2 regions of the Nonomuraea monospora genome follow, and region 1 is predicted to be linked to the other one. Evidence: riboswitches for the same ligand, from Rfam matches in the RefSeq annotation. Region 1 holds a riboswitch; the other holds the start of a gene.
What was found. Region 1 has a riboswitch for glycine ahead of gcvT (glycine cleavage system aminomethyltransferase GcvT). Riboswitches for the same ligand answer to the same signal wherever they lie in the genome.
Positions count from the first base shown of each region.

Region 1 (4,426 bases):
GAAGTAGACCTTCTCGCGGAGCTGCTCGCCGGAGGCGTCGCGGGCGGTGAAGCGCATGCCGTTGGGGTGCTCGGGCAGGGAGATCTTGCGTTCGAAGACGAGGTGCTCGCCGATGACGAAGGGGATCTCGCGGGTGCCGTAGAGCTTGACGGTGCCGGACTCGCGCATCTGCGCGACGCGGGCGTCGACGGTGTCCACGTCCACCAGCTCGGGCTTCTCGCCGGACAGGCCGAGCAGGACCGCCTTGTCGCTGCCGTGGCCCTTGCCGGTCAGGCCGAGCGAGCCGTACAGGATGGCCTCCACGCTCGCGACCCGCTCCAGCAGGCCGTCCTCGTGCAGGCCGCGGACGAACTTGTGCGCCGCCGCCATCGGGCCGCCGGTGTGGGAGCTCGACGGGCCGATGCCGATCTTGAAGAGGTCGAAGACGCTGATCGCCATTGATGTGCGCCCTTCATGAGAGGCCGGGGCCCGCGCGGGGCCCCGGCGGTTGGGTCAGGACCCGCCCGAGGTGAGAGCGGTGTACTCCTCAGGCGTGAGCAGGTCCTCGGGGTCGCCTTCGACGCGCACCTTGAACATCCAGCCCTCGCCGTACGGGTCGCTGTTGACGAGGCCAGGGTCGTCCACGACGGACTGGTTCACCTCGGTGATCTCGCCGCCCACCGGGGAGTAGATCTCGTTCACGGACTTGGTCGACTCCACCTCGCCGACGGAGTCGCCCTGCTCGACGCTCGTGCCGACCTCGGGGAGCTGCACGTAGACGACGTCACCAAGGGACTCGGCGGCGAAGGCCGTGACGCCGATCGTCACGGTGGTGCTGTCGTCAAGACCGGCCACCCACTCGTGCTCCTTGGTGTAGCTCAGGTCGTCAGGGATGTTGCTCACTTGTTCCTCCTGTAAAAGGGCAGCTCAACCAGGTCCATAGGTTCATGGCTGCCCCGGATGTCCACAGCCAGGCCTGAATCGGCGCCGGTGTCGACGTAGGCCATCGCGATGGGCTTTCCCAGGGTCTGGGAGGGCGCACCGCTGGTGACCTCGCCGACGACGACGCCGTCCTTGGTGACCGGGTAACCGTGGCGCGGCACCCGGCGGGTCCGCGCGACGAGGCCGACGAGCCTGCGCCGCGGCGGGTCGTCCTTGACCGCCTCGAGCGCCGACCTGCCGACGAAGTCGCCCGGCTTGTCGAATTTCACCACCCTGCCCAGCCCCGCGTCGAACGGGGTGAGCCGCTCGCTCAGCTCGTTGCCGTACAGCGGCATGCCCGCCTCCAGCCTGAGCGTGTCGCGGCTGGACAGGCCCGCGGGCTTGATCCCGTACGGCTCCCCGGCCGCGGTGAGGGCGTGCCAGAGCGGCACGGCGTCCTCGTTCGCCACGAACAGCTCGAACCCGTCCTCGCCGGTGTAGCCGGTACGGGCGATCAGCGCCTGCCGGCCGTCCACCACGCCGGGCAGGCCCGCGTAGTACTTCAGCCCGTCGAGGTCGGCGTCGGTGAGCGTGGCGAGGATCTCCTGCGAGCGCGGGCCCTGCACGGCGATCAGCGCGTACCGCGCGGAGCGGTCGTCCACTTCGGCGTCGTAGGAGGTGGCGCGCTCCCGCAGCTCGGCGGCGACCCGCTCGTAGTTGGAGGCGTTGGCCACGACCATGAACTCCTCGTCGCCGAGCCGGTAGACGATGAGGTCGTCGAGCACCCCGCCGCGCTCGTTCACGATCATGGTGTACCTGGCCCTGCCGGGCGCCAGCGCCGACAGGTGGCCGACCAGCGCGTAGTCGAGCGCCTGGCCCGCCTGCGGACCGGTCAGGAAGATCTCGCCCATGTGCGAGAGGTCGAACAGCCCGGCCGCCTCGCGCACGGCCCGGTGCTCCGCGGACTCGCTGCCGTACCGGAGCGGCATGAGCCACCCGGCGAAGTCGGTGAGGGTGGCGCCGAGGCTCTCGTGAACGTCGCGTAGCGGTGTCGGTCGGGACATTTGTCGCACCTCAGGACAGGAGTGGATGCCAGCATCCTCCCCCTCTGTCATCGATGCCTGAGAGCTTCGCCCGACTTTTGCCGGACTTTCACCTTCGGCGAGGCCGCACGGGCCTGCTTTCCAGAGGACACCTCGTCCGTGCGGTCCTTTGCCTTGAGAGGTTTGCGGGGAGGGCTTGCTCCTTCAGGGGCCCTGACCGGCTGTCAGGGCGCTCTCCCGCACGGTTTCGACGGTGATGTCCGTCAGCCTAGTGCCGTAACAGGGCTGTTGTCGCGTCCGTCTCAGCAGGCTCGCACGAGCGCCTCGAACAACGCGTGGTCCTCGCCCGCCTCCGGATGCCACTGGACGGCCATGGTGAACGTTCCCTGGGCTTCCACGGCCTCGATCGTGCCGTCCTCGGCAGTGGCGGTGACCGTCAGGCCCGGGGCGAGCCGGTTCACGGACTGGTGGTGGTAGTGCGGGACCGGTACCGGCTCCTCGCCCAGCACCTTGGCCAGGCCGGTGCCGGGGACGGGGGTGACCGGCAGATGCCCGAAGACGCCGGGCCCAGGGCAGTGGTCCGTGTGGCCGACCACGTCGGGCAGGTGCTGGTGCAGGGTGCCGCCCAGGGCCACGTTGAGCACCTGGAGGCCGCGGCAGACGCCCAGGAAGGGCAGGTCGCTGTCCAGGGCGGCGGCCAGCAGGCCGAACTCCGCCTCGTCCCGAAATTTCCTGACGTAGCCGCTGCGCTCGTGCGGCTCCGCGCCGTACCTGGCCGGGTCGATGTCGCCGCCGCCCGCCAGGATCAGGCCGTCCAGGCGGCCGGCCAGCCCGGCGGGCGCACCCGCCGGGGGCAGCAGGACCGGTTGGCCGCCCGCGCGCACGACCTGCTCCACGTACGTGTACGGCAGCAGCGCCGCGCGGGTGTCCTGCCAGACCGTGAACGAGGCGGTCTCGGCGTAGCAGGTGATGCCGATGACGGGTCCCATGGCTACAGCGGCGTGACGTAGGCGCTGGAGATGCCGCCGTCCACCAGGAACTCGGCGCCCGTGATGAACGAGGCGTCGTCGCTGGCCAGGAACGCCACCGCGGCCGCGATCTCCGACGCCTCGGCGAAGCGGCCCACGGGCACGTGCACCAGCCGCCGCTGCGCCCGTTCCGGGTCCTTGGCGAACAGCTCCCGCAGCAGCGGCGTGTTGACGGGCCCCGGGCACAGCGCGTTGACCCTGATGCCCTCCCTGGCGAACTGCACGCCCAGCTCCCGCGTCATCGCCAGCACCCCGCCCTTGGAGGCGGTGTAGGAGATCTGCGAGGTCGCCGAGCCGAGCACGGCGACGAACGAGGCGGTGTTGACGATCGAGCCCTTGCCCTGGCGGCGCATGTACGGGATGACGTGCTTGCAGCACAGGTAGACGCTGGTCAGGTTCACCTCCTGGACGCGGCGCCAGGCGTCGAGGCCCGTCTCCAGGATCGAGTCGTCGTCGGGCGGCGAGATGCCCGCGTTGTTGAAGGCGATGTCCACACTGCCGTACGTGTCGTACGCCGTCCGGAACATCCGGACGACGTCGTCCTCGCTCGTCACGTCTACTTTGGTGAACAGGCCGCCCACCTCGGCGGCGGCCTTGACGCCCGACTCCTCGTCGATGTCCGCGCAGACCACCTTGGCGCCTTCGTCGGCGAACCGGCGGGCCGTGGCCAGCCCGATCCCGCTGCCCGCGCCGGTGATGACCGCCACCCGATCCTGCAACCGCTGCATGTGTGCACTCACTCCGTCGAAATGAAGACGTTCTTGGTCTCGGTGAACGCCGCCAGCGCGTCAGGGCCGAGCTCCCTGCCGAGGCCGGACTGCTTGAAGCCGCCGAACGGGGTCCAGTAGCGGACCGAGGAGTGGGAGTTCACCGACAGGGCGCCCGCCTCGACGGCTCTGGCCACGCGCAGCGCCCGCCCGACGTCGCGGGTCCAGATGGAGCCGCTCAGGCCGTAGGGGGTGTCGTTGGCGATCCGTACGGCCTGCGCCTCGTCCTCGAACCTGGCCACCGACACCACGGGGCCGAAGATCTCCTCGGTGAACGCCCGGTCGGTGACCTCGGGGGTCAGGACGGTCGGCGGGAACCAGTAGCCCTTGCCCTGGGGACAGGACGCCTGGAGGTAGGGGGTGCCCTCGACGAAGCCGCGGACGCGTTCCAGGTGCTCGGCGCTGATCAGGGGGCCCATCTCGGTGGCCTCGTCGAGGGGGTCGCCGACCACGACGCCGCGCACGGCCTCGGACAGGTGCTCCATGAACGCGTCGTACACACTCGCCTGGACGAGGATCCTGGAGCGGGCGCAGCAGTCCTGCCCGGCGTTGTCGAACACCGCATAAGGCGCGGTTTTTGCCGCTTTTTCGAGATCCGCGTCGGCGAAAACGATGTTTGCGGACTTGCCGCCCAGTTCCAGCGTGAGCCGCTTGACCTGCCGCCCCGCCTTGGCGGCGATCTCCTTGC
Region 1 covers NZ_BAAAQX010000003.1:333,678-338,103, forward strand. Annotated here, with positions in the region: gene ABD331_RS08060 (L-serine ammonia-lyase) at 1-438, opposite strand, end outside; gene gcvH (glycine cleavage system protein GcvH) at 493-882, opposite strand; gene gcvT (glycine cleavage system aminomethyltransferase GcvT) at 879-1,964, opposite strand; glycine riboswitch at 1,999-2,095, opposite strand; glycine riboswitch at 2,096-2,193, opposite strand; gene ABD331_RS08075 (gamma-glutamyl-gamma-aminobutyrate hydrolase family protein) at 2,246-2,932, opposite strand; gene ABD331_RS08080 (3-oxoacyl-ACP reductase) at 2,935-3,699, opposite strand; gene ABD331_RS08085 (aldehyde dehydrogenase family protein) at 3,708-4,426, opposite strand, start outside.

Region 2 (4,426 bases), on a different contig from region 1:
TCACCCATGATCTCTTCCGTGACGTGCTGAGCGCGCTGGGCGTCGGCCTGCGCGCCGTCAACATCGTCGCTCTGCGCGACGGCATCTTCTTCGCCGATCTGGTGTTCTCCAACGGCGTGGAGGTGAGCGCCCGTCCCTCCGACTCGATCGCGCTCGCCCTGCGCACCGGGGCCCGCATCTTCGCCAGTGAGGAGGTCGTCCAGGAGGCCGGAGTGATCATCCCGGACGACCAGGAGGACGAGGTGGAGAAGTTCAGGGAGTTCCTTGACACGATCACTCCCGAAGACTTCGGCAGGGCGGGGTAGGTATTTCAGTGCATTTACGCTTCACGACGCGCCGAGCCGGATCGTTGACTGAGCATGGTCACGGTCCTACGGTGCAAGTGAAACCCGTGGTCGCCCTTTATGAACCCCCAGATCAGGCCACGGGATGAGAGAAAGCCGGAGGTCCGCGTGGCGGTCAGCAGCGGCGAGGGAAAGACGGCCGGCCAGGAAGATCCGGTGCGGCGCGAGAGCGCGCGGCAGCGTGCCGGGGAGCAGGGTCTGCTCTTCGACGAGCAGCCGACGGCGCTGCCGGGCGACATCGGATACCGCGGGCCGACGGCCTGCGCCGCGGCCGGCATCACCTACAGGCAGCTCGACTACTGGGCGCGCACGGGCCTGGTTGAGCCCACGATAAGGGCGGCGCACGGGTCGGGCTCCCAGCGGCTCTACAGCTTCCGCGACATCCTGGTGCTCAAGGTCGTCAAGCGGCTCCTCGACACCGGGGTGTCGCTGCAGCAGATCCGTACGGCGGTGCAGCACCTGCGTGACCGCGGGGTCGCCGACCTCGCGCAGATCACGCTGATGAGCGACGGCGTGAGCGTGTACGAGTGCACCTCCGCCGACGAGGTGATCGATCTGCTCCAAGGCGGCCAGGGCGTGTTCGGCATCGCGCTCGGCCGGGTCTGGCGGGAAGTCGAGGGGTCGCTCGCGGAGCTGCCGGGGGAACGCGCGGCGGTCGAGGACACCGTCCCGGCCGACCATCCCGCTGACGAGCTGGCCCGCAGGCGCCGCGCGCGCCGCACCGGCTGACCTTCCCCGAGCTGTACTTCGTCCGTGCGCTCCTGCGGTGCGCCGGTGGCCGGAAGCGGTCCGGTGAGCCGTCATCCGGGCCCGGCGTAGTAATCTAGGACAGCAAGGCTGACGACCCCGTGCGGGAGAGTCCCCGGGCACTGGTTCCGGGGCGCCGAAGGAGCAACCCTCCCCGGAATCTCTCAGGCATCCAGTACCGCTCGGGTGAGGCAACTCTGGAAAGCAGGCGCACCCGCCAGGCGCGCCTCACCGACGGTGCAAGCCCCACCGGGGGTGAAGCTCTCAGGTCGTGGCGCCGCCGCACATCGCGGGGCCGCGCTGACAGAGGGGGAGATCCGGCACTCGTCCGCGCCCTGGCGCCGGTCTCCATACGCCTCGGGAGGCACACCCCATGACCGATCTGTCAGCTCCGCCGTTCTCGTCCAGGCACATCGGCCCCTCTGAGCCCGACCAGCAGCGCATGCTCGAGGCCGTGGGCTTCGAATCCGTCGCGGACCTGGTGGCGGTGGCCGTCCCCGAGGCGATCAGGGCCAAGGACAAGCTCAAGCTGCCCGCCGCGATCGGCGAGGCCGAGGCCATCGCCGAGCTGCGCGCCCTGGCCGGGCGCAACCGCGTGCTCACCTCCATGATCGGCCTCGGCTACTACGACACCGTCACGCCCGGCGTCATCCGCCGCAACCTGCTGGAGAACCCGGGCTGGTACACCGCCTACACGCCGTACCAGCCGGAGATCTCGCAGGGCCGCCTGGAGGCGCTGCTGAACTTCCAGACGGTCGTCTCCGACCTCACCGGCCTGGCCGTCTCCGGCGCGTCGCTGCTGGACGAGGGCACCGCCGCGGCCGAGGCCATGACGCTGGCCCGCAGGGCGGGCAAGTCGAAGAGCGACGTGTTCGTGGTGGACGCCGACGCGCTGCCGCAGACCAAGGCGGTGCTGGCCACCAGGGCCGAGCCGCTCGGCATCACGCTCGTGGAGCACGACCTGGAGGGCGAGCTGCCCGAGTGCTTCGGCCTGCTCGTGCAGTACCCCGGCGCGTCCGGCCGGCTGCGTGACTTCCGCGCCGTGGCCGCCGCCGCGCACGAGGCCGGCGCGCTCGTCGTGGCCGCCGCCGACCTGCTCGCCCTGACGCTGGTCGCCGCGCCCGGCGAGCTGGGCGCCGACATCGCCATCGGCTCCTCGCAGCGCTTCGGGGTGCCGTTCGGGTTCGGCGGGCCGCACGCCGCCTACATGTCCGTACGCGAGGGCCTGCAGCGGCAGCTTCCCGGCCGCCTCGTCGGCGTGTCCGTGGACGCCGACGGCGACCCCGCCTACCGCCTGGCCCTGCAGACCCGCGAGCAGCACATCCGCCGCGAGAAGGCCACCAGCAACATCTGCACCGCCCAGGTGCTGCTCGCCGTCATCGCGAGCATGTACGCCGTCTACCACGGCCCCGAGGGCCTGCGCGGCATCGCGCACCGCGTGCACCGCCACGCCACCGCCCTGGCCGAGGGGCTGCGCGGCGGCGGCGTGGAGGTCGTGCACGGCGAGTTCTTCGACACCGTGCTGGCCCGCGTGCCCGGCAGGGCCGCCGCCGTCGTGGCCGCCGCCGCCGAGCGGGGCGTCAACCTCTGGCGGGTGGACGACGACCACGTCTCCGTCGCCTGCGACGAGAAGACCGGCGCCGCCGAGCTGGCCGGGGTGTGGGCGGCGTTCGGCGTCAGCGCCGGCCTCGCCCCCGAGGACGCCCCCGACGCGCTGCCCGACGGCCTGCTGCGCGAGAGCCCGTACCTGACCCACCCGGTCTTCCACAGCCACCGCTCCGAGACCGCGATGCTCCGCTACCTGCGCAGGCTGCAGGACAAGGACATCGCGCTGGACCGCTCGATGATCCCGCTCGGCTCCTGCACGATGAAGCTGAACGCGACCACCGAGATGGAGCCCATCACCTGGCCCGAGTTCGCCGCCGTGCACCCGTACGCGCCCGACGACCAGGCCGAGGGCTACCGCGAGCTGATCGGCACGCTGGAGGGCTGGCTGGCCGAGGTGACCGGCTACGACGCCGTCTCCATCCAGCCGAACGCCGGCTCCCAGGGCGAGTTCGCCGGGCTGCTGGCCATCCGCGCCTACCACCGCGCCAACGGGCAGGGCGAGCGCGACGTGTGCCTCATCCCGTCCTCCGCGCACGGCACGAACGCCGCCAGCGCCGTCATGGCCGGCATGCGCGTCGTGGTCGTGGCCTGCGACGACGACGGCAACGTGGACCTGGCCGACCTCGACGCCAAGATCGAGAAGCACCGTGACGCGCTGTCGGCGATCATGGTGACGTACCCGTCCACGCACGGCGTGTACGAGGAGACGATCACCGAGGTGTGCGCCAAGGTGCACGACGCCGGCGGCCAGGTGTACGTCGACGGCGCCAACCTCAACGCGCTGGTCGGGCTGGCCAAGCCGGGAGAGTTCGGCGCCGACGTCTCGCACCTCAACCTGCACAAGACGTTCTGCATCCCGCACGGCGGCGGCGGCCCCGGCGTCGGCCCGGTCGCCGTCCGCGCCCACCTGGCCGCCTACCTGCCCGGTCACCCGCTGCACAACGGCACCCCCGTCGGCCCCGTCTCCGCGGCCCCCTACGGCTCGGCGGGCATCCTGCCGATCTCGTGGGCGTACGTCAGGATGATGGGCGCGGAGGGCCTCACCGCCGCCACCGAGCAGGCCATCCTGTCGGCCAACTACCTGGCCAGGCGGCTCGCCCCGCACTACCCGGTGCTCTACACGGGCCGCGGCGGCCTGGTGGCGCACGAGTGCATCGTCGACCTGCGGCAGATCACCAAGGAGACCGGCGTCACCGTGGACGACGTGGCCAAGCGCCTCATCGACTACGGCTTCCACGCGCCGACCATGTCGTTCCCCGTGGCCGGCACCCTGATGATCGAGCCGACCGAGAGCGAGGACCTGAACGAGCTCGACCGGTTCGTCGACGCCATGGTCGCCATCCGCGGCGAGATCGCCAAGGTGGCCTCCGGCGAGTACGACAAGACAGACAACCCGCTGCGCAACGCGCCGCACACGGCCGAGTCCGTCAGCGCCGACGAGTGGCCGCACCCGTACGCGCGCTCCGAGGCCGCCTACCCGCTGCCGTCGCTGCGGGAGAACAAGTACTGGGTGCCGGTGCGCCGCATCGACCAGGCCTACGGCGACCGCAACCTGGTGTGCTCCTGCCCGCCCCTTGAGGCGTACGAGGACTGATCCCCCGACCGGCCTCCTGAGGGCTCGCCCTTGAGGCGCGGCCCGACACGCGCGGGGCGCGGACTGCGCGCCCCGCTTCGCCGGGCTTGTCCGGGAACGCGTTCGAGCAGGTCCCGGACCGCGCACCGCGCCT
Region 2 covers NZ_BAAAQX010000021.1:68,636-73,061, reverse strand. Annotated here, with positions in the region: gene ABD331_RS34455 (bifunctional nuclease family protein) at 1-305, shown strand, start outside; gene ABD331_RS34450 (MerR family transcriptional regulator) at 453-1,073, shown strand; glycine riboswitch at 1,186-1,282, shown strand; gene gcvP (aminomethyl-transferring glycine dehydrogenase) at 1,465-4,293, shown strand.
Region 2: it holds a riboswitch for glycine, as region 1 does, so the genes downstream of both, gcvP (aminomethyl-transferring glycine dehydrogenase) here and gcvT (glycine cleavage system aminomethyltransferase GcvT) in region 1, are expected to answer to the same signal.